One region of the Enterobacter ludwigii genome, then DNA from elsewhere that is predicted to be linked to it. Evidence: predicted binding sites of a transcription regulator. Region 1 holds the regulator's gene; each other region holds the start of a gene.

Region 1 (7,994 bases):
GGCAATGGCCAGCAGCAGCCACGGCAGGAGCTTCAGCGTCAGGGCAAATAATCCCCCGATAAACATGACCACCGTCGCCACGACGATAGCCGCCAGAATCCCGAGCAGGGAAATCCCCGTCATCATCAGCATGACAAAAAAGCCAATCACAAAAAGTAGTTCTAACATGGTGCTCTCCCACGCGTTCCCGAATGATACCGCGATCATTACAAGAATCATGCCAACCATAACCCGCTGTTCTTAAAGCAAAACGCCCCGCACGGGTGTGCGAGGCGTGGTGAATTTGACGATCTTTTAGCGAAAATTATCGCTTATCAGCGACCAGACGTAGCGCGTGTTCCAGCACCTCGATGTCTGCACCGGCTTTATGTGCGTTCTCGCTAAGGTAGCGACGCCACTGGCGTGCTCCCGGGATCCCCTGGAACAGGCCCAGCATATGACGGGTGATATGACCAAGGTACGTCCCGTTACTCAGCTCACGCTCAATGTAGGGATACATGGCGCGTACCACGGCCACCGGGTCGGTATCTGCGCCTTCAACGCCAAAGATTTCCCTGTCGACCGTCGCCAGAATGCCTGGATTTTGATACGCCTCGCGCCCGACCATTACGCCATCCATATGCTCCAGGTGTGTTTTGGCCTCTTCCAGCGATTTAATGCCGCCGTTGATCGACATCGTGAGCTGCGGGAAGTCACGTTTTAGCTGGTACACGCGCGGGTAGTCCAGCGGCGGGATTTCACGGTTCTCTTTCGGGCTAAGTCCGGAGAGCCAGGCTTTACGCGCATGGATGATAAACATCTCGCACTCGCCTTTCCCGGAGACCGTATTGATAAAATCGCAGAGAAATTCGTAGCTGTCCTGGTCGTCAATGCCGATACGGGTCTTGACCGTCACCGGAATGGAAACCACATCGCGCATCGCCTTGATGCAGTCTGCCACCAGGGATGCATTGCCCATCAGACACGCGCCGAACATGCCGTTCTGCACACGATCAGACGGACAGCCAACGTTAAGGTTAATCTCGTCATAGCCGCGCGCTTCTGCAAGCTTCGCACACTGCGCCAGCGCAGCGGGATCGCTACCGCCAAGCTGCAGCGCAACCGGATGCTCTTCTTCGCTGTAGGCCAGATAGTCGCCCTTTCCGTGAATAATTGCTCCGGTGGTCACCATTTCGGTGTACAGCAACGTATGGCGGGAGAGCTGACGCAGGAAGTAGCGACAGTGTCTGTCCGTCCAGTCGAGCATCGGCGCAATGGAGAAACGGTGTGCAGGGAAAGCAGTCTGTAATTCTGACGACATGGCGAAGTTTTAAGCATCTGGTGAAAAGGGGGCGCTACTATAGCACAAAGAAAAGCCGGAGGCGCAGCGCCTCCGGTGCACTTTAGAAGGTCATGCTCAACTGGGCGCCTGCGCCCCAGGTCTCGTCTTCACCATACAGGCCCATCAGGTCGACATGGACCGTGTTAAACGGTGCAAAACCGACACCGCCTGTGAAGACATTGCTGTCATTACCTTTCATGTCAGCACGGAAACCCGCACGCACCGCCAGCCAGTTCAGCGGCGTCACTTCGGCGCCTACGCCAACATACTGAGAAGTGTCTTCGCTTTTGAAGCCTTTGGTTTCCGTCAGATCGCCATCGGCGGTTAACGTCACCAGATCGTTATGCCAGGCGGCACCCGCGGTAACCAGAGGGCGGATCTGGTAGGTATCTTTATAGCTCACCACCTCCCCCGTGCGCCCGTTACGGATGCGAATGTCTTTGGTGTCGATATCGCGTGACATCAGGTTTTGCCCGCTCACGCCGACCGTCCAGTGCTCACCAAAATCGGCCGCGATACCAGCATCAACGTTAAAGCCGGTGTCGTCAGTACGGTAGCGGCTGTCGTTCCACTTGTTGCTGTCATAATCGTAAATGGAGGTGGTGTAGTTATAGACCCAGGTCTTTTGCAGTTTTGGAGTGACGCCAACAGACACCGGAACACCGCCAAGCTCGAACTGACGCGCCACCGCGATACCATAGTCGGAGACAATTGCCGCCCGGCCAGACGCCGTTGAGTTGAGGTTTTTCGTGATTTGATCGGTGCCGTTCAGCGCAGCGTCCAGTGCAACGCCGGCAGCCACCGCATCACTGCGTTGAATACCGCGCAGGTAATCAATATCTTGCTGATCAATAGAAGAACTGACGCGTCCGTGGGCATAGCCTTTAGCCATAAAGGCCACGGAAAGGACATCGTTAGGAATACTGACGGCTATCCCCGCACCCGCCGTGGCGCGTGCCGTTTTGCCCTTAAGATAATCCAGCTCATCGGCGAGATCTTTCGCCGCGCCCTGGAACTGGTTGATGGAACCTAACGGGTTGGTAATGATCTCAATCGGTGTAAGGTTATCAACCACGTCTTTGTAATGGTTGATTTTATCATTGATGGTATCAATCTCATCCTGAAGATTGTCTTCATCGGTCACCTGCACGCCAGCGGACGGTAAAATGACCGTCACATCGTCGTCCGGTTTCGCCTTCGCCAGTAGCGCAGGGTTGATTAACGCCCCGCTGCCATAGTTTCCGGCCGCGACACCCGTGCCCCCCATGGCGTCGCTACGTGATTCTGTCCAGGTATTGGCTGCTCCCGCCTGATTTGCCATAAACAAGGAGACAGCGATGCTAACCACCGAAAATTTAAAATGTTTTTTCACAGTATGCTCGTCTTATAGTCTGTTATTAAATAACCCCTGTCTGTTATCTCCCAAACAGGAACGAACTATTGCTGTGAATAAGTGCAAAAAGACCCGCTATTTCCTTAAGTTAAATTCCCGCCAGGCCTGTTGTTATTTGTGACGGCCCTCAATATTTATAGAAGAGGAAATTATTTTTTCCCAGGTTTTCCATCGTGCGGTCCAAAAAACTGAGGAGGGTGGTCTACCCAGCGATCGTCGCGCGTGGCGGCGTACTCCGGATTAAGCGGGTAATAGATACGGTTATGCTTCTTGTTGGCCTCACCCACCACCAGGAGCCGTACCTCTTCGTCGGTGTTGTTGATGAAGGTATGACAGACCCCGGTTCCGGCGGGAAAGCCCACGCTGTCGCCAGGTTCAAGTTTCCATAAATATCCGTTAATCCAGGCTTCAGGGTAGCCTTCAAGCACGTAGATAAACTCTTCTTCGTCGCTTTCAGCATGAGGATAAGAGGTCCGTCGGCCTGGCGGTAAGCGCTCATGGTGTATACCAATGCGTCCAAGGCCGAGCTTACGCGCCAGCGGTGCGCCAATGGCAAAACGTTCACTACTGTCGGGATAGGTTGAGTCATCTGCGCCTTCTACGTCGCGCCAGTGTCGAATACAGTCAGGTCTTTTCATCGTTTATTCCCCGGATTGCGTTGCGTCAGGTATAGCACAGCCTGGCGGATCTCGGTGTTTTTAGCAGAACATGATAAAGTGGGGGTTTTCCAGCCTATAACATCCGGGGTGCTAAATGGATAAGTCCACAAAAGAGCTGTTAGCGCAGGCAGAAAAGCTGTGCGTGCAACGCAATGTGCGCCTGACTCCGCAGCGCCTTGAAGTATTACGTTTGATGAGTCTGCAGCAGGGCGCGATCAGCGCGTACGATCTGCTTGATCTGCTGCGCGAAAGCGAGCCACAGGCTAAACCGCCAACGGTGTACCGCGCGCTGGATTTCCTGCTGGAACAGGGCTTTGTGCATAAAGTTGAATCGACAAACAGCTATGTGCTGTGCCATCTGTTCGATCAGCCAACCCATACGTCGGCCATGTTTATCTGCGATCGCTGCGGCAGCGTGAAGGAAGAAGGTGCGGAAGGCGTTGAAGATATTATGCATACGCTGGCAGCCAAAATGGGCTTTGCGTTGCGTCATAACGTGATTGAAGCGCACGGCCTGTGCTCAGCCTGCGTAGAGGTAGAAGCCTGTCGTCACCAGGATGAGTGCCAGCACGACCATTCTGTACTGGTGAAGAAAAAGCCGCGTTAACGGCAAAAGAAAAGGCGGCCCGAAGCCGCCCTCAGGGGGAGTAAAGGATTACCAGCGATAATCGTTACGTGTTTCCCAGTCTTTCACTTCGTTTTCAGCACGATCTTTCTCGTAGCCGTAACGTTCCTGAATTTTACCCACCAGCTGATCGCGTTTACCTTCGATGATGGTCATATCATCATCCGTCAGCTTACCCCACTGTTCTTTCGCTTTACCTTTGAACTGCTTCCAGTTGCCGCCGATTTCGTCTTTATTCATAATCGTGTCCTCGTGTTAAGCGTCTGTATGTTTCGTCCGCTTCGTTCTTTTCTGCTGGACGTGATTATTATTGTAGTTAAGGATCCGGCAGTTGTTTTTATTTTCGGAATCTTTAACCGTCACGATATATCGTGGCGGGAAGGCAGCCAGGTGTTATTTCGCCAGTGACGATGCCAGATAAAGGCCAGCGACAGGCCACGTAACGCGAGGAAAACCGCCAGAGCCAGCCACAAACCGTGGTTGCCCAGATACGGCAGCGTCAGCAACGTCAGACCAAATCCCGCCGCAGCGACCGCCATGCTATTGCGCATCTCCGCACCTCGCGTCGCGCCAATAAACATGCCGTCCAGCAGATAACACCACACGCCCACCACCGGTAAGATTGCCTGCCAGAAGAGATAGTGACTCGCCAGTTCGCGCAGCGATGGGAGGGAGGTGAGTAAGGCAACGATCTGTTCACCCAGAAAGGCGTAAATGAGTGCAAACGCCAGCGCCACCAGGCCTGACTGACGACAGGCGGCCCGCCACACCTCGCGGAGCTGGCCGCTTTCGCGTGCACCATACGCTTGTCCGGAATGGGCTTCAACGGCATAGGCAAAGCCATCCAGCGCATACGCGGTAAAGGTGAGCAGCGTCATCAGGACCGCATTAACCGCGACGATCTCCGGCCCAAGTCGCGCCCCAAAGACCGTCAGCGCGCCAAAGCAGAGCTGAAGCAGTAACGAGCGCAGCATAATGTCGCGGTTAAGCGCCAGCAGCGTGCGGATATTACCGCGCCACGCGGTTTTGAGCATCGCAAGCGAGATACCGCGCAGGGCCAGCACGCGCCAGACCATCCACAGGCCGATGAAAAAGGTACCGTATTCTGCAATTGCCGTCGCCAGCGCGGCGCCCTGCACGTTCATATGCAGACCCATCACCAGCCAGACATCAAGCACGATGTTGAGAAGATTGCCTGCCACCAGCAGAATGACTGGCGCACGGGCATACTGCACGCCGAGTAACCAGCCAAGCAGAACCAGGTTCGCCAGTGATGCAGGCGCGCTGAGCCAGCGAATTTCAAGGAAGCGCCGCGCCTGCTCAAGTACCGCCTCGCTACCGCCAACGACATGCAGCGCCAGATCAATCAGTGGCGTGCGCAACACCACGATCAGCGCACCCGCGCCCAGGGCAAGGATCAAGGGTTGTACCAGCGCTCGCGCCAGACGCAACGGATCTTTTGCGCCGTACGCCTGAGCCGTAAGCCCGGTGGTACTCATACGCAAAAAGAGCAGCAGCATAAAAAGGAAGCTGGTTGCCGTCGCGCCGATCGCGACGCCGCCCAGATAAACGGGGGAATCCAGATGACCAATAACAGCCGTGTCTACCAGTCCCAGCAGAGGGACGGTGATATTGGAAAAAATCATTGGCAGTGCAAGACGCCACAATGCCTTATCTGATGTCGTCAGCAGTGACATGAAAAATACCGGCAGTGGAGATTGAATCAGGCTACGGCAGGTCCGTAGCCTGTTATGACATGATTACAGCCATTCACCGTTGCGGATAACCCCAACAGCCAGCCCTTCAATAGAGAAGTTATGTTCGCGGAGATCCACCACAATCGGGGAGAACTCGTTGTTTTCAGGCAGTAACTGGACGGTGTTACCCTGCTTTTTCAGACGCTTAACGGTAACTTCATCGTCAATACGCGCGACCACAACTTGCCCGTTGCGCACGTCCTGGGTTTTATGAACTGCGAGCAGATCGCCGTCCAGAATACCGATATCTTTCATCGACATGCCGCTGACGCGCAGCAGGAAATCTGCGCTCGGTTTAAACATGCCCGGGTCAACCTGGTAGTGACCTTCAATATGCTGTTGTGCCAGCAAAGGTTCACCTGCCGCGACACGGCCCACCAGCGGAATGCCTGTCTCTTCTTCCACCAGCAGACGGATGCCACGCGAAGCGCCCGATACAATCTCAATGACGCCTTTACGCGCCAGCGCTTTCAGGTGTTCTTCGGCAGCATTCGGAGAACGGAAACCCAGACGCTGAGCGATCTCCGCACGCGTGGGTGGCATACCCGTCTGGCCGATATGATCCCGGATGAGATCAAACACCTCTTGCTGCCTGGTCGTTAACGCTTTCATTCCGCCCCCTGGGTGTATATACAGTTATGCTGTGAGTATATACAGTCAAAGGCGATTTTGGAACCAAAAACTGCACAAAAAACCAGGGACTTAATTATTTCTCGAGGCTTATCGGAAATGTGACCAAAGCAGCGTGACCCAGGTGATGACCGCAGTGATAATCGCCAGCAATACGGCAGCAGACCCCATGTCTTTCGCCCGGCCGGAGAGCTCATGGAAATCAGAGCCGATACGGTCCACCACGGCCTCAATAGCGCTATTGAGAATTTCCACTATCATCACCAACAGCACGGAGCCGATCAACAAAACGCGGGTAATCGCATCAACATCAAGGAAACAGGCGATAATCACCGCGATGATAGCGGCGACGCCCTCCTGGCGAAACGCGGCTTCATTGACCCACGCGGCACGGAAACCTTTCCATGAATAGCCGGCGGCTTTGATGATTCGGGTTAACCCAGTGGTATTATTGGCCATTAAAAGAACCTTTTAATTAAAATAGCGTCAGTAACAGTAGGCGCAGCGTGTTTCGCTGCTGCCTGAAGTATGACGGGTAACAACAGAAATTTTGCGCGCTTTCTGTTATCCTTGCGCCGCAATTGCATTATTAACCAGAGGCTTTACATCGTTTATGTCCGGCTGGCCACGAATTTACTACAAATTACTTAATTTACCATTAAGCGTCCTGGTAAAAAGCAAGTCTATCCCAGCGGAACCCGCGCTGGAATTGGGGCTCGATACGTCACGCCCAATTATGTACGTTTTGCCTTATAACTCGAAGGCAGACCTACTGACGCTTCGCGCCCAGTGTCTGGCGCATGATTTACCTGACCCGCTTGAACCCCTCGAAGTCGACGGCACTCTGCTGCCGCGCTATGTGTTCATTCACGGCGGGCCGCGCGTGTTTACCTATTACACGCCAAAGGAAGAGTCCATCAAGCTTTTCCACGACTATCTCGACCTGCACCGCAGCAATCCGGGTCTGGATGTGCAGATGGTGCCGGTATCGGTGATGTTTGGTCGCCGCCCGGGCAGAGAGAAAGGTGAAGAGAACCCACCGCTGCGCATGCTTAACGGCATTCAGAAATTCTTCGCGGTCTCCTGGCTGGGACGTGACAGCTTCGTGCGTTTCTCCCCGTCCGTTTCGCTGCGCCGTATGGCGGACGAACACGGCACCGACAAGATTATCGCGCAGAAACTGGCGCGCGTGGCGCGTATGCACTTCGCCCGTCAGCGTCTGGCTGCCGTCGGCCCGCGTCTTCCTGCACGTCAGGACCTGTTCAACAAGCTGCTGGCCTCCAAAGCGATTGCCAGGGCCGTTGAAGACGAAGCGCGCAGCAAAAAGATTTCCCATGAGAAAGCACAGCAGAACGCTATTGCACTGATGGAAGAGATTGCCGCGAACTTCTCTTACGAGATGATTCGTCTTTCCGATCGTATTCTGGGCTTTACGTGGAACCGCCTCTATCAGGGAATCAACGTTCATAACGCCGAGCGCGTACGCCAGCTGGCCCATGATGGCCATGAGATTGTCTATGTCCCCTGCCACCGCAGCCACATGGACTATCTGCTCCTCTCCTATGTGCTCTATCACCAGGGTCTGGTACCGCCGCACATCGCTGCCGGC
Region 2 (7,994 bases), 870 kb from region 1:
GAGCTGGATCTGCGTCTGGTGGATTTCAACGGTGGCACACTGCGCAATGCCATTCCGCGTGAAGCCTTCACGACCGTGGCAGTACCCGCAGCTAAAGCTGACGAGCTGAAAAAGCTTTCCAGCGTATACCTGGATATCCTGAAAAACGAACTGTCAGCGAAAGAGAAGAACCTGACCGTGGTGCTGGAGTCCGTGACTACCGACAAAGCGGCACTGACCTCCCCGTCTCGTGACGCCTTCGTTCAGCTGCTGAACGCGACGCCAAACGGCGTAATTCGTAACTCAGACGTCGCGAAAGGCGTGGTCGAAACCTCCCTGAACGTGGGCGTGGTCACCATGAGCGATGACAGCGCGGAGATCATCTGCCTGATCCGCTCGCTTATCGACAGCGGTAAAGAGTATGTGGTGAGCATGCTGGAGTCTCTGGGTAAACTGGCGGGTGCACGCACATCCGCAAAAGGTAGCTACCCAGGCTGGCAGCCGGATGCAAGTTCCCCGGTGATGGCGCTGGTGCGTGAAACTTACCAGCGTCTGTTCAACAGTACCCCGAACATTCAGGTGATCCACGCCGGTCTGGAGTGTGGTCTGTTCAAGAAACCGTATCCGAACATGGACATGGTGTCTATCGGGCCAACCATTACCGGCCCGCACTCGCCGGATGAGCAGGTTCATATTGAAAGCGTGGGTCATTACTGGACTCTGCTGACTGAACTGCTGAAAGCGATCCCTGCTAAGTAATTCGCCGTATGATGCCCGGTAGCACGTTGCCTGCCGGGCTGACGAATCCGTCAGCTATAACCCCAATACCAGCTGCCGCTCCAGTTGCGGGTCCAGCAGCGTCACATGTAACCCCACCAGCCTCACTCCCCGCCCTGCCCGCCGCTCTTCCCAGGCTTTTCTCGCGGTGGCGATAAGATCGTCTTTATTCAGTCGCGGCCAGACATGCTCCTGCGTCGTCTGCTGGAAATCATTAAACTTCAGCTTAACGCCCTGACGGGCAATCAGCAGATCGGGTTTTACTTTCGCTAACCGCCGCTCCAGTTCGGGATAAAGTTGGTCAGTGATAATGACTTCACACTCGGACCAGTCATGGATGTCTTCCATCAGCGTGCGTTCAACCCCGACCGATTTACGCAGCCGCTCACTGCTCACGCTGCGCTCATCAATTCCCTGACTGCGCTCCCACAGCACGCGACCAAACTTACCGAAACGCTTAAGCAGCATGGCCAGATCGCTTCGCTGTACATCTTCACAGGTCCGTAATCCCATACTTTCCAGCTTTGCAGCAGACACTTTCCCCACGCCGGGGATTTTGCCGAGCGGCAGCGTTTTTAAAAACGCCGGAACCTCTTCCGGAGTGATGACGTACTGACCATCGGGTTTATTCAAATCAGACGCTATTTTGGCGAGGAATTTCACCGGTGCGACGCCTGCGGAAGCGGTCAGATTGAGCTCGTTGAAGATAGTCCGGCGGATCTCCTGCGCCATTAACGTTGCGGAGCCGTGGCAGTGCAGGCTGTCAGTGACATCCAGGTAGGCTTCGTCCAGCGACAGAGGTTCAATCAGCGAGGTATAGCGAGAGAAGATCTCGCGGATATGCAGGGAGGCTTCTTTGTAGGCTTCAAATCGGCCGGGCAATAACGTGAGATGAGGGCACAGCTTTAGCGCCATGGCAGTTGGCATAGCGCTGCGCACGCCAAATTTGCGCGCAGGGTAGTTGGCGGTGCTGATCACACCGCGCTGGACACGGCTACCGCCAATCGCAATAGGTATATCCCGCAGCGCCGGATTGTCACGCATTTCCACTGCGGCAAAAAAGCAGTCCATATCGACATGGATAATTTTGCGCATAGTAAGCCCTCACTCATTACTGGATAAGTATACAGTAAAGAAATGAGGATTGAGAAGTGTGTTTCCCCTCTCCTCCTGGAAGAGGGGAAACATCGGACTCACTAAAGGATCCGCCGGGCCTCGCGCGCCATGCGTTTTTTACGGGCGTCGCAGGGTTCGGGGCAGTCGCACACTTTTTCCATCCCGAGCGCGGAGATACCACCACAGCTGCCCTGAATGCTTTTACGCTTTATGATCCAGCCCAGAGACATGCCGAGTACAACAAGCAAAAAAACCGCGAAAGTTGCCAGAAACGTCAGCATCATCACCCCCCGAAGTCATCCAGCAGGATGTTCTCATCTTCCACACCCAGATCTTTTAGCATCTTAATGACTGCAGCGTTCATCACTGGCGGCCCACACATGTAAAATTCGCAATCCTCTGGCGCAGGATGCTGCTTGAGGTAGTTTTCATAAAGCACGTTGTGGATGAACCCCGTGTGACCGGTCCAGTTATCTTCCGGTTGCGGATCGGAGAGGGCCACATGGAAGGTGAAGTTTGGGTTTTCACGCGCCAGTTGCTCAAACTCATCATCATAGAACATCTCTCGCAGCGAGCGTGCCCCGTACCAGAAGCTGATTTTGCGCTTGCTCCCGAGGCGCTTGAGCTGGTCAAAAATGTGCGAACGCATCGGTGCCATGCCCGCGCCACCACCGATAAAGACCATTTCAGCCTCGGTCTCTTTAGCAAAGAACTCGCCAAACGGACCGGAGATGGTCACCTTATCTCCCGGTTTCAGGGACCAGATATACGACGACATCACGCCCGGGGGTGCATCAGGCACATTCGGCGGCGGCGTGGCGATACGCACGTTGAGCATAATGATGCCCTTCTCGTCCGGGTAGTTGGCCATTGAGTAGGCGCGAAGCGTCGGTTCTTTAACGTCAGACACAAAACGGAAAAGATTGAATTTGTCCCAGTCGGCACGGTACTCATCCGGAACGTCGAAGTCCGTATACGCCACGGTGTGCTCCGGGCACTCAATCTGGATGTATCCCCCGGCCCGGAACGGAACATCTTCCCCTTCCGGCACGCGCAGCTTCAGCTCTTTAATGAAAGTCGCTTTGTTATCGTTAGAGATAACTTCACACTCCCATTTTTTGACCCCGAAGATCTCTTCCGGCAGCTCAATTTTCATGTCCTGGCGCACCGCGACCTGGCAGGCCAGACGGCAACCCTCTTTTGCCTCACGCTTCGTGATATGCGCCAGCTCAGTGGGCAGAATATCCCCTCCCCCCTCTTTCACCGTGACGCGGCACTGACCGCAGGAGCCACCGCCACCGCAGGCTGAGGAGACAAAGATTCCGTTACCGGAGAGCGTATTGAGCAGTTTATCCCCCGCCGGCGTGCGGATCTGGTTTTGCGGCTCACCGTTGATATCAATCACCACGTCGCCGGAATTCACCAGCTTCGCGCGTGCCGCCAGAATCAGCCCTGACAACACCAGTACAATCAGCGTGAACATCACCACGCCAAGAATAATTTCCATCTGTTAGCCCTTATAGCTGCACACCGGAGAAGGACATAAAGCCCAGCGCCATCAGCCCGGTGGTAATAAAGGTGATCCCTAAGCCACGTAAACCCGCAGGCACATTGGCATATTTCATTTTTTCGCGGATCCCCGCCATGGTGACGATAGCCAGCATCCAGCCGATGCCGGAGCCGAAACCATACACAACGGATTCACTGAAGTTGTAATCACGCTGAACCATAAACGATACGCCACCAAAGATGGCGCAGTTCACCGCGATCAACGGCAGAAAAATCCCCAGCGCGTTGTATAGCGACGGGAAATACCTGTCGAGGATCATCTCCAGGATTTGTACCAGCGCCGCAATCACACCGATAAAGGTGATGAAGTTCAGGAAGCTGAGATCGACACCGTCTACCAGCGCACCGTCGCGCAGCACAAAGTTGTACACCAGGTTGTTAATCGGTACAGATAAGCCGAGCACCACCGTGACCGCAACACCCAGACCAAACGCCGTCGATACCTTTTTGGAAACGGCAAGAAACGTACACATGCCCAGGAAAAACGCGAGTGCCATGTTTTCAACAAACACCGCGCGCACAAATAAACTCAGGTAATGAGCCATCGTCGGTTACTCCTTTTCCTGCTGTTCTGGCTTCAGGGTACGAATCAGCCAGATCAGCAAACCGATAATGAAAAATGCGCTTGGGGCCAGCAGGAAGAGTCCGTTTGGCAGATACCAGCCGCCGTTTTGTACCGTGTCCAGCACCGTGACGCCAAACAGCTTACCGCTGCCAATCAGCTCGCGCAGGAACCCAACGGTCAGCAGGATAACGCCGTAACCGAGACCGTTACCGATCCCGTCCATAAAGCTCGCCAGCGGAGGCATTTTCATCGCATAAGCTTCGGCACGCCCCATCACGATGCAGTTGGTGATAATCAGGCCGACAAACACCGAGAGCTGTTTTGACGTTTCATACGCGAAAGCGCGCAATAGCTGATCGACCACGATCACCAGCGACGCGATGATCGCCATCTGCACAATGATCCTCACGCTATTCGGGATGTGGTGGCGGATCATGGAGATAAACATGCTGGAAAATGCCGTCACCAGCGTGACCGCGACGGTCATAACCAGCGCGGTTTCCAGTTTTGTCGTGACCGCCAGCGCCGAACAGACGCCCAGTACCTGTAAGGTAATAGGGTTATTCGCCAGCAGCGGACCGATGAGCACCTTTTTGACTTCTTTCAGTTCACCCGTATCAGCCATTGTTCAGCGCTCCTTCACGTACGTTTTTCAGGAAAGGACCAAAGCCCAGCTCGCCCATCCAGAAATCAAAACTGTGCTGCACCCCTTTTGACGTGAGCGTTGCCCCGGAAAGCCCATCTACGGCATATTCGTCACCCGGACGCGCAGCCCCTTTCATCACCTTCAGGGCAGGCAGGCCGTTATCGTCGAGCACTTTCTTGCCGACAAACTGCGCGCGCCAGTTAGGGTTTTCAACCTCACCGCCGAGCCCCGGCGTTTCGCCCTGGTCATAATAGGTAATCCCTTTCACCGTGCGACCATCCGTATCGAGTGCCACAAAGGCGTACATCATCGACCATAGCCCGTTGCCGTATATCGGCAGCACGACCTCCTGCACCCGCTTCTGCTCATCGCGCACAAGGTAAATTTCGGCGAGGTTACTGCGACGCTTGATGCCAGCGGGATCTTGCGATGCCTCCAGCGTCAGGCTCATCTCAGGGTCTTTCAGTGCCAGCGCCTGGTTAAATTTCGTCGGGTCTTTATCCAGCAACTGGCCGGTTTTTAAATCCACCAGACGCGCCGAAATGCGCTCCGCGAAGAGTTCAGCCACGTCGTCTGTACTCATCCCTTCCTGCATCAACCCGGCCACAGCCAGGATGTTGCGTTGTTTATCCAGCGCACGCTGCTCCTGTTGCCGTGGTTTTAATCCCACGGCAGAGCCAGCCACGACAATGGAACAGACCAGGCAAAGGACCAGCACCACCAGCAGCGTTTTGCCGATGCTGTCGTTATTCTTGCTTTCAGCCACGCGCTTTCCTCCGCTTAATGTTGGCGCGCACGACCAGATAGTCAAAGAGCGGCGCAAACAGATTGGCAAACAGAATGGCCAACATCATCCCTTCCGGATAAGCCGGGTTGACCACACGAATCAGGACACACATCGCACCAATGAGCACGCCATAGCTCCATTTACCTTTGTCGGTAAAGGACGCAGAGACAGGATCGGTGGCCATGAACATCATGCCGAAAGCGAACCCACCCAGCACCAGATGCCAGTACCAGGGCATGGAGAACATCGGGTTGGTGGCGGAACCGATGAAATTAAACATCGTGGCTGTTAACACCATGCCAATCATTACCCCTGCGACAATGCGCCACGACGCGACGCGTCCGAAAAGAATGATGGCGCCACCGAGTAAAATCATCAGCGTGGAAACTTCCCCAACAGAGCCGGGAATGTTGCCAATAAAGGCATCCAGCCAGGTCACGGGTTGACCCGTGGCGTTGTTAACCAGCGTTTCGCCCCCGTGCGCGGCCCACTGCGAAAGCGGCGTCGCACCCGAGAACCCATCCGCGGCCGTCCACACCAGGTCGCCCGAGATTTGCGCCGGATACGCAAAGAACAGGAAAGCTCGCCCGGCCAGCGCCGGGTTGAGGAAGTTGCGCCCGGTGCCACCGAAGATCTCCTTGGCAATCACCACGCCAAAACTGATCCCCAGTGCCGCCTGCCAGAGCGGCAACGTCGGTGGAACAATCAGGGCAAACAGAATCGACGTCACGAAGAAGCCTTCGTTGATCTCATGTTTGCGAATGATGGCGAACAGCACTTCCCAGAAGCCCCCCACGATAAACACCGTGATGTAGATTGGCAGGAAGAATACGGCTCCCAGCGTCATCATGCTTATCCAGCCGGCATCGGCTGCAAAGCTGACCCCCAACGTCTGAGCCAGTCGGTAGTGCCAGTCCGACTGGATAACCTGAGCCAGCTGTGGGGCATCATATAAATGATGCAGCGCCGGAATGGTCTGCAGGCCAACGTTGTACATACCCCAGAACATGGCCGGGAAGACCGCAAACCAGACCAGAATCATCATTCGTTTGAGGTCGATAGCATCGCGGACGTGTGCCGCCCCTTTTGTGACCAGCCCCGGCGTGTAGAAAATGGTCGCCGTTGCTTCATACAGCGGGTAGTACTTCCTGAGCTTCCCGTGCGTAAAGTGCGGCTCTATTTTTTCAAAGAGGTGTTTTAAGCCCATCAGTTATCCTTCCTGCTCAATGCGGGTTAACACCTCGCGCAATACCGGTCCATATTCGTATTTTCCCGGACAGACATAGGTACAGAGCGCCAGATCTTCTTCGTCAAGCTCGAGGCACCCCAGCGCCTGGGCACTGTCGGTGTCGCCGGCCAGCAGATCGCGCAGCAGCAGAGTTGGCAGAATATCCAGCGGCATAACGCGCTCGTAGTTGCCAATCGGAACCATGGCGCGCTCTCCGCCGTGGGTGCTGGTCGAGAAATTAAAGAGTTTGCGACGCAGGAAGTGCCCAAGGGTGGTGCGGGTCACGGAATACTTCTCAGCGCCCGGCAGAACCCAGCCGAACAGCTCTTTCTCGCGACCTTCCAGAACCACACTGACCTGCAGGTGGAAGCGCCCAAGATACGCCTGCGCGCCAGCCGCATGACGGCCACTGAGCACCGAGCCAGAAATCAGGCGGTTTTCACCCTCTTTCGTTTCACCGGCAAGCAGTTCATTAATGTCCGCACCCAGCAGCGTTTTCACCAGGCGTGGATTTGCTGCCTGTGGCCCGCCGAGGGCGATCACCCGTTCAGAGCACAGTTCACCGGTAGTAAATAGCTTACCTATGGCAATCACGTCCTGATAATTCAGATGCCAGACCTGTTTCGTCAGGCTCACCGGCTCCAGGAAGTGGATATGCGTTCCGACTAACCCCGCCGGGTGCGGACCTGCAAACGTATTAAACGTAACTTGCCCCTGCGGATGCCCCCCGAGTTTGCCGCCGCCCGCCTGACAGACGTGGACCTTCCCCGAGGTCAGACGGGTTAACACGGTTAGCCCGGCATCAAACGCGTTACGCTGCGCCAGAATAATGGGCTCCGGGTCCGCGCTGAGCGGGTTGGTATCAATGGCGGTGACGAAAATAGCGGCCGGAAGCGTATCCGGAACAGGCGATTTGCTGAAAGGTCGCGTGCGAAACGCCGTCCACAAGCCGGACGCCAGCAGTTGTGCCTGAACGGCTTCCCGGCTCAGGGCGGCGAGGTCTGCTGCGTCGAAATGGGAAAACTCACGTTGTTCGTCGCCTTCAATACGGATAACCACCGACTGCAGGACGCGACGTTCACCGCGATTGATTGCCACCACGGTACCGCTCGCGGGGGCCGTAAACATAACGCCAGGATTTTTTTTGTCCTCGAAGAGCGCCTGTCCTTTAATGACGCGATCGCCTTCCTGCACCAGCATTGAGGGACGCATTCCCAGGTAGTCATCGCCCAAAATGGCGACATGGCGGACACTTGCGCCAGGCGAAACGTGCGGCTCGGGCACGCCTGCAATCGGCAGTTCAAGTCCTTTTCTGATTTTAAACATG
Region 3 (7,994 bases), 1.6 Mb from region 1:
TGGAATTCATCCACCAGGATATGCTTCCACGGGCTGACAAAACGGCCCTTCTCAAGAATGATAATGGCCTGATGGATCAAACCGGAGAAATCGACGGCATTTTCCTCTTTCAGCGCGGTTTTCCAGGCTTTCAGCATCGGGGCCATCAGCTTAACCCGCTTCGAAAACAGGGCGCGGATCGTCTCCGGCGCGCTTTCAATCATCTCGGCTTGCGATCCGCCGTGCATCCGCATCAGGCTAACCCAGCGGTCGAGGCGAGAGCCCAGGCGACGAGCCAGTTTTTCATCCTGCCAGAAATTGCCTTCCGGTACGTCCCAGTTGAGTTCTTCTTCCAGCCACTGACGCCACCCTTTAGCCTGCGCCTTTTTCTCACTGCACTGCTGACGCCACGTTTTAATGAACAACGCCTGACGCGCCTGCGTGTCGTTTTCCAGCTTGCTGATGGCAGGCACTTTTTTACTGCCCTGCTGAATGATATGCAGCGCCAGGGCATGGAAGGTTCTGGCGGTAATATCCCGGGTATGCAGGCGTTCCTGTATGCGTTCGTCCATCTCCTCGGCTGCCTTACGGCCAAACGCCAGCAACAGTATCTGGTCGGCAACAGCCTCACCCGTTGTCAGTAGCCAACCCGCACGGGCCACCAGCACCGACGTTTTGCCGCTTCCGGCACCCGCCAGCACCAGCAGGGAGTGCTCGCCGTTAACCACGGCGCGCGCCTGTGCAGGGTTAAGCGGTGAAGATTCAACCGTGCTGAAAAAGTCGGCATAACGGGTCAGCATGGCATCTGTCCACGCCTGGTTGTGCGCCAGCCGGCTCTTGTCTGTATCGCCAAGCCAGGCCTGACACTGACGCCAGGCGTCACGGCAATTGTCGAACTCGTCAAGACGCGTCACGGATAACGGCAGTGCCGCCAGCGCCTGCCTAATCTTTTGCTGCAACCCGGCCGTCTGCTGGCGGGTGAGCCACGTTTGTTGCTCGTTACTTTGTGCAATATCGTTCAGTACCTGCTGCAGTACCTGAGCGGCAATCACGCTCATATCCTGGCTCCACTGCTGCCAGAGCATATTCAGGTGATGATGGAAGCGCTGGGTCTCAGCCCACTCGGTACCGTGAAGGCGCACGACTTTATCGTCAGGCAGGACAAACTCCAGTTCGCCCCAGACCAACCCGCGTTTACAGTGGATAGCCAGCAGTTGATTAAACGGAATGAGGTATTCGTGGCGTTCTCCGGAGACTTTCACTCCGGCATTAAGGAGGACAACCCTGTCGTAGGGGTGTTGCGCCAGGCGTCTGCCTAATGATGTTGCTTTCAGTTCCATGTCCAGCCGAATCCACGAAGAGATAATTTACCTGACAGTTTAACTGCCAGTTTTAAGGTGCTCCAGCCTAAAAAAACGTTACAATCACTGGGCGTTAATCATATCGAAAGGAACTGAGGGTTTATGCGTACTGTTCTGAATGTTTTGAATTTTGTGTTAGGCGGTTTTGCCACCACTCTTGCCTGGCTTTTTGCCACGCTGGTGAGCATCGTCCTTATTTTTACGCTCCCCCTGACCCGCTCCTGCTGGGAAATCACCAAACTCTCTTTCATCCCGTACGGGAATGAAGCCGTCCACGTTGACGAACTGAACCCGGAGAGCAAAAACGCACTGCTGAACACGGGAGGCACAGTTCTCAATATTCTGTGGCTGGTTTTCTTCGGCTGGTGGCTGTGTGTGATGCATATCTTTGCCGGTATTGCCCAGTGCATATCCATTATTGGTATTCCGGTGGGGATCGCGAACTTTAAGATTGCCGCCATCGCGCTTTGGCCAGTCGGGCGCAGGGTCGTTCCGGTAGAAGTGGCACAGGCGGCACGTGAAGCAAACGCGCGTCGTCGTTTTCAGTAAATAAGGACTGGCCGTGCTTATGCTAAGCCCACTGCTTCGCCGTTATACCTGGAACAGCATCTGGCTTTATAACGTCAGAATATTTATCGCACTTTGCGGCACGGTTGCCCTGCCGTGGTGGCTGAATGACGTAAAACTCACCATCCCGCTCACGCTGGGAGTGGTTGCGGGGGCGCTGGCGGATCTGGACGATCGCCTTGCCGGGCGCCTGCGTAATCTTGTGATTACGCTGGTCTGTTTTTTTATCGCGTCAGCCTCCGTGGAGCTGCTCTTCCCCTGGCCCTGGCTGTTTGCCATTGGCCTTACGCTCTCTACCAGCGGGTTTATTTTGCTTGGCGGCCTTGGGCAGCGCTATGCCACTATCGCCTTTGGTGCCCTGCTGATCGCCATTTACACCATGCTGGGTGTTTCCCTTTACGATCAATGGTACCAGCAACCCATACTGCTGCTGCTGGGGGCCATCTGGTATAACCTGCTGACGTTAACCGGGCATCTTATTTTTCCGGTTCGCCCTCTTCAGGACAATCTTGCCCGCAGCTTTGAGCAACTGGCCCACTATCTTGAGCTAAAATCCCGGCTCTTCGATCCGGATATCGAGGAGGAGAGCCAGTCTCCGCTCTACGATTTGGCTCTGGCCAACGGTCAACTGGTCGCCACGCTTAACCAGACGAAAGCCTCACTGCTTACCCGTCTGCGGGGCGATCGCGGTCAGCGCGGAACGCGAAGAACCTTGCACTACTATTTCGCGGCGCAGGATATACATGAGCGTGCCAGCTCCTCGCACGTTCAGTATGCTGCCCTGCGCGAGAAGTTCCGCTACAGCGACGTGATGTTCCGCTTCCAGCGCCTGCTGTCGATGCAGTCTCAGGCGTGCCAGCAGCTGGCACGCTCCATTTTGCTGCGTACGCCTTATCAACATGACCCGCGCTTCGAACGCGTATTTAGCCATCTTGATGCGGCGCTCGATCGCGTTCAGGCCAGTGGAACGTCGCCGGAACATATTAAAGCACTGGGATTTTTGCTGAATAACCTGCGGGCGATAGATGCTCAGCTGGCTACCATTGAATCCGAGCAGGCGATGGCGCTCCCCGATAAAGATGTGGAGAATCAGCTTGCTGATGACAGCGTGCATAGCTTCAGCGATATGTGGCTGCGACTGAGCCGCAACTTTACGCCGGAATCGGCACTGTTTCGCCATGCGGTGAGGATGTCACTGGTGCTGTGCGTGGGTTATGCCATCATTCAGATAACCGGGTTACATCACGGTTACTGGATCCTGCTGACCAGCCTGTTTGTTTGCCAGCCAAACTATAACGCCACCCGCCACCGCCTTGCGCTACGTATTATTGGTACGCTGGTGGGCGTCGCTATTGGGCTGCCGGTGCTCTATTTCGTGCCCTCTGTCGAAGGCCAGCTGATCCTGATCGTGATCACCGGTGTGTTGTTCTTCGCCTTCCGTAATGTGCAGTATGCGCATGCCACAATGTTCATCACGCTGCTGGTGCTACTCTGCTTTAACCTGCTGGGTGAAGGATTTGAAGTGGCCCTGCCCCGCGTGATAGATACGCTGATTGGCTGCGCTATCGCCTGGGCGGCGGTCAGTTTTATCTGGCCGGACTGGCGGTTCCGTAATTTACCGCGTGTGGTAGACAGGGCGATGAATGCGAACTGTCGATACCTTGATGCCATCCTTGAGCAGTATCATCAGGGTCGCGATAACCGTCTGGCTTATCGTATCGCACGCCGCGATGCGCATAACTGTGATGCTGAACTGGCTTCGGTGGTCTCTAACATGTCCACAGAGCCTCGCGCCACGGCAGAAATTCGGGAAACGGCTTTCCGCCTGCTCTGTCTGAACCATACCTTCACCAGCTATATTTCGACGCTGGGTGCCCACCGTGAGAAATTGACTCACCCGGCCATCCTCGCCCTGCTGGATGATGCCGTATGCTATGTCGATGACGCGCTTCATCACCGACCAGCCGATGAGCCTCGCGTTCAACACGCGCTGGATGAACTGGCTCAGCGTATTACGCATATTGACCCGGGAAGCGACAGCAAAGCACCGCTGGTTCTTCAGCAGATTGGCCTCCTTATCGCTCTGCTGCCAGAAATTTGCCGACTGCAACTGCAGATCGCTACCTGGAGGAGTGATTCTCCTGTGGCTCAGGCAGCGCATTAAACCACTCCGTTAACTCCCGGCGAATTCCCGCCGGGAGTGCCGCCTCATGAAGTCCGGCGATGGCCCCTTCCAGTGCGAAGAGCACTTTAATGCTAAGCGCTTTATTTTTCGCCCGCATCTTTAGCCAGCTCGCACGGGCACCCAGCTCCCGCAGCGTCTCTTCATCAGTGATTCCGGCTTCAAAGAGCAGCACTTCAAGCTGAAAGGTGAGATTGGGCAAGTCCTTGAGGCGGTTTCGCCGATCACGCTGCGAACGCTCTTTTCGTGCCGCATTGAGCGCGAACGAGGAGAGCTGAAGCAGCCGTTCTCTGTCCTGCCACAGTCCGTCATCGACACGATAATAATTGAGCAGCACCGGGCGACCCCGTTTCATCAGGGTTAAGAATGATGAGGCATTTTTTACACAGTATTTTGCACTTTCCTCACAGGCCCGGAGATACAGCTCCCCGTCGGAGACCATAGCGAAGACGGCATCATCTACGGCCAGGGTATACCCCCCGAACAGCGCACGATGGTGGATTTCACCTAAGGGTGAAAGGTATTCCTGGGATTTATAAATCCGTTCATAAGATATCTTTTTCATGATATTTCCCTTCAAAATCATAAAGTAACAACGAAATTTCTTACTAGCGGATCCGTTAGCAGGAAAATAGGCAACTTATCGTCGTTGAGCAAGATGATTTTTCCAGGCGCATCAATAATGAATGAATTTTGCGAGTCGCTTTCCGAAAATGAGGTTGATCTTTATGCATACAGGGGTTACTGTATATCCATACAGTAACTACAGGGCTGGAATGAATATGTACACTTCAGGCTATGCAAATCGCTCAACCTCTCTCTCTTCTTCCGCTGGCAATGTCACGCAGAATTCCACCGGGCGTGTTTCGACAGGGCTTATCAGTGAAGTGGTTTATCGTGAAGACCAGCCCCTGCTCACTCAACTTCTGCTGTTGCCGTTATTACAACAGCTTGGTCAGCAGTCGCGCTGGCAGCTTTGGCTGACGCCTCAACAAAAACTGAGCCGTGAATGGGTGCAGTCCGCGGGCCTCCCGCTGACAAAGGTCATGCAAATTAACCAACTCTCTCCCTGCGATACCGTGGAATCGATGATCCGGGCGTTACGTACGGGGAATTACAGCGTGGTGATTGGATGGTTATCAGACGAATTGACCGATGAGGAACATTTTCGACTGACTGAAGCGGCTGAAGAAGGTAGTGCGATCGGGTTGATCATGCGCCCGGTTCGACCAGATTCTTATCGCAGAGGACAACTTTCTGGCCTAAAAATTCACTCAAATTTGTATCATTGAGGAAAATTAAGATTATTCCTGGAATTTTTTTTGACCACAAGATGCGATTTTAGTTCCAGGCGCCAAAACTGCGGCAAGGCTTGTCTGGTGCGGTTCTCCTTAATTTTATTGCACAAAACTCGTTCGAAAAATGTTAAATAATCGGTATACGGAACTTTTTTTTTCATATGCCTGACGGACTTCACACTTGTAAGTTTTCAGCTACGTTGTAGACTTTACATCGCCAGGGGTGCTCGGCCTAAGCCGAAGATATCGGTAGATTTATATTTGACCACGCCCCCCCGGTGAAGGATTTAACCGTGAATCTCTATTGAGACCTTCATGGCGAATTTTGGATGATAACGAGGCGCAAAAAATGAAAAAGACAGCTATCGCGATTGCAGTGGCACTGGCTGGCTTCGCTACCGTAGCGCAGGCCGCTCCGAAAGATAATACCTGGTATGCAGGTGGTAAACTGGGCTGGTCTCAGTTCCATGACACCGGCTGGTACAACAGCAGCCTGAACAACGATGGCCCTACTCACGAGAGCCAGCTTGGTGCAGGTGCGTTCGGTGGCTATCAGGTTAACCCGTATGTTGGTTTTGAAATGGGTTACGACTGGTTAGGTCGTATGCCATACAAAGGCGACAACGTAAACGGCGCTTTTAAAGCTCAGGGCGTACAGCTGACCGCTAAACTGGGTTACCCAGTAACTGACGATCTGGACGTGTACACTCGTCTGGGCGGCATGGTATGGCGCGCTGACTCCAGCAACAGCATCGCTGGCGACGACCATGACACCGGTGTTTCCCCAGTATTCGCTGGTGGCGTTGAGTGGGCTATGACCCGTGATATCGCTACCCGTCTGGAATACCAGTGGGTTAACAACATCGGCGACGGCAACACCGTTGGTGTTCGTCCGGACAACGGCATGCTGAGCGTAGGTGTTTCCTACCGTTTCGGCCAGCAGGAAGATGCAGCGCCAATCGTTGCTCCAGCGCCGGCTCCAGCTCCAGAAGTACAGACCAAGCACTTCACTCTGAAGTCTGACGTTCTGTTCAACTTCAACAAAGCTACCCTGAAACCAGAAGGTCAGCAGGCACTGGATCAGCTGTACACCCAGCTGAGCAACCTGGATCCTAAAGACGGTTCTGTAGTGGTTCTGGGCTTCACCGACCGTATCGGTTCTGACGCTTACAACCAGAAACTGTCTGAGAAACGTGCTCAGTCTGTTGTTGATTACCTGATCTCTAAAGGTATCCCAGCTAACAAGATCTCCCCACGTGGTATGGGCGAAGCTAACCCAGTTACTGGCAACACCTGTGACAACGTTAAAGCTCGCGCTGCACTGATCGACTGCCTGGCTCCAGATCGTCGCGTAGAGATCGAAGTTAAAGGCATCAAAGACGTTGTAACTCAGCCAGCGGCATAAGTTATCGTCTTATAAAAAAACCCCGCACTGCGGGGTTTTTTATTATCTGAATCTGAAGAAAACAAAAATCTATTTCTTACCCAACAGAGCCTGAAGATCATTCTTCAGCGTCGACATCTGGTTGGCGTACTTCTCTTTATGCTCGGCATCTTCAATCAACTGCACTATCGTTTCTGACAGCGTTTTCCCACGCCGTTGCGCAAGCCCTGCCAGACGTTGCCAGACCATAAACTCCAGGTCGATGGATTTTTTGCGAGTGTGCTGATGCTCCGCATTAAAATGCCGCTTGCGACGCGCACGAATAGTTTGCTTCATCCGGTTTAACAACGCAGGATTAATGTGTTTCTCAATCCAGCCGTTAACCTGTACCGGTTCATTTTCGAGGGTCAGCAAAATATCCACGGCTTCTTGCGCTGCGCTGGCTTCGATGTAGCAGGTGATCAGCTCCCCTTCACGGTGCTTTTTGACCAGGTACTTCCATTTCCAGCCGCTTTCGAGATTTTCCAGTTGTTGATATTTCATTGCGATCTCAGTGTTACCACGTAACTCTGTTCAGAATATCAGTTTTTTGGCAATCTGCTGAAAAGAAATCATATCCTGTGAGTGAATGCAGCCAATCGCTCTGCCGAAATGCCCAATCCTGCTTGGGTAGAGCCCCCCGCTTACGGTATACTCCACGCTTTTACATCTAACTAAAAAACATCAACTTTGACCATTACGAAACTTGCATGGCGTGACCTCGTTCCGGATACCGAGAGCTATCAGGAACTGTTTGCACGACCCGATCTCGCAAAAGAACACGAATTGATCCTTAGCGATACGCAACCCCGTTTGCATTATGCGCTGGAGCAGGTGTTAAGCCCCTGGGCAACATCACCCTTCATGATGCTCAAGGCCCCGGAAGAAGCGGAATATCTGACGCTTCTGGGTGATGCCATGCGCCAGTTGCGACCGCAAGCGAACGCCGTCTTTGGCGGCCAATATCGTATCGCGGGACATGATGTCACATTCGAACCGGCAGAGCAGCCCGACGACCGCTTTGCTGCCAGGGGTGAAGTGATTACCGCTAACTGGGTCGAGGCTGAACAACTCTTTGGTTGTCTGCGCCAGTTTAACGGTGAGCTCTCGCTGCAACCTGGGCTGGTGCACCGCGCCAATGGCGGCGTACTGATCATCTCGTTGCGCACCCTCCTCTCACAACC

Evidence for each region. Region 1 encodes LexA, which represses DNA repair genes until DNA is damaged. Its sites were predicted from a motif close to TNCTGTATGTACATACAGNA; they were not measured.
Region 2: the regulator LexA is predicted to act here: its motif matches at 1,869-1,888, upstream of dinB (DNA polymerase IV).
Region 3: the regulator LexA is predicted to act here: its motif matches at 4,832-4,851, upstream of sulA (SOS-induced cell division inhibitor SulA).

What each region holds. Positions count from the first base shown of each region.
Region 1 is NZ_CP017279.1:4,059,312-4,067,305, reverse strand. Features, by position in the region: gene pspG (envelope stress response protein PspG) at 1-168, opposite strand, end outside; gene dusA (tRNA dihydrouridine(20/20a) synthase DusA) at 305-1,300, opposite strand; gene BH714_RS19080 (conjugal transfer protein TraF) at 1,383-2,642, opposite strand; gene BH714_RS19075 (cupin domain-containing protein) at 2,864-3,352, opposite strand; gene zur (zinc uptake transcriptional repressor Zur) at 3,468-3,980, shown strand; gene BH714_RS19065 (CsbD family protein) at 4,029-4,238, opposite strand; gene dinF (MATE family efflux transporter DinF) at 4,358-5,695, opposite strand; gene lexA (transcriptional repressor LexA) at 5,759-6,367, opposite strand; gene BH714_RS19050 (diacylglycerol kinase) at 6,476-6,844, opposite strand; gene plsB (glycerol-3-phosphate 1-O-acyltransferase PlsB) at 6,999-7,994, shown strand, end outside.
Region 2 is NZ_CP017279.1:69,318-77,311, reverse strand. Features, by position in the region: gene pepD (cytosol nonspecific dipeptidase) at 1-738, shown strand, start outside; gene dinB (DNA polymerase IV) at 793-1,851, opposite strand; gene nqrM ((Na+)-NQR maturation NqrM) at 1,953-2,156, opposite strand; gene nqrF (NADH:ubiquinone reductase (Na(+)-transporting) subunit F) at 2,156-3,379, opposite strand; gene nqrE (NADH:ubiquinone reductase (Na(+)-transporting) subunit E) at 3,390-3,986, opposite strand; gene BH714_RS00345 (NADH:ubiquinone reductase (Na(+)-transporting) subunit D) at 3,993-4,631, opposite strand; gene BH714_RS00340 (Na(+)-translocating NADH-quinone reductase subunit C) at 4,624-5,418, opposite strand; gene BH714_RS00335 (NADH:ubiquinone reductase (Na(+)-transporting) subunit B) at 5,411-6,646, opposite strand; gene BH714_RS00330 (Na(+)-translocating NADH-quinone reductase subunit A) at 6,650-7,993, opposite strand.
Region 3 is NZ_CP017279.1:816,679-824,672, reverse strand. Features, by position in the region: gene helD (DNA helicase IV) at 1-1,319, opposite strand, end outside; gene BH714_RS03780 (YccF domain-containing protein) at 1,443-1,889, shown strand; gene yccS (YccS family putative transporter) at 1,909-4,071, shown strand; gene BH714_RS03770 (TfoX/Sxy family DNA transformation protein) at 4,028-4,654, opposite strand; gene sulA (SOS-induced cell division inhibitor SulA) at 4,872-5,381, shown strand; gene ompA (porin OmpA) at 5,737-6,792, shown strand; gene matP (macrodomain Ter protein MatP) at 6,862-7,314, opposite strand; gene BH714_RS03750 (AAA family ATPase) at 7,501-7,994, shown strand, end outside.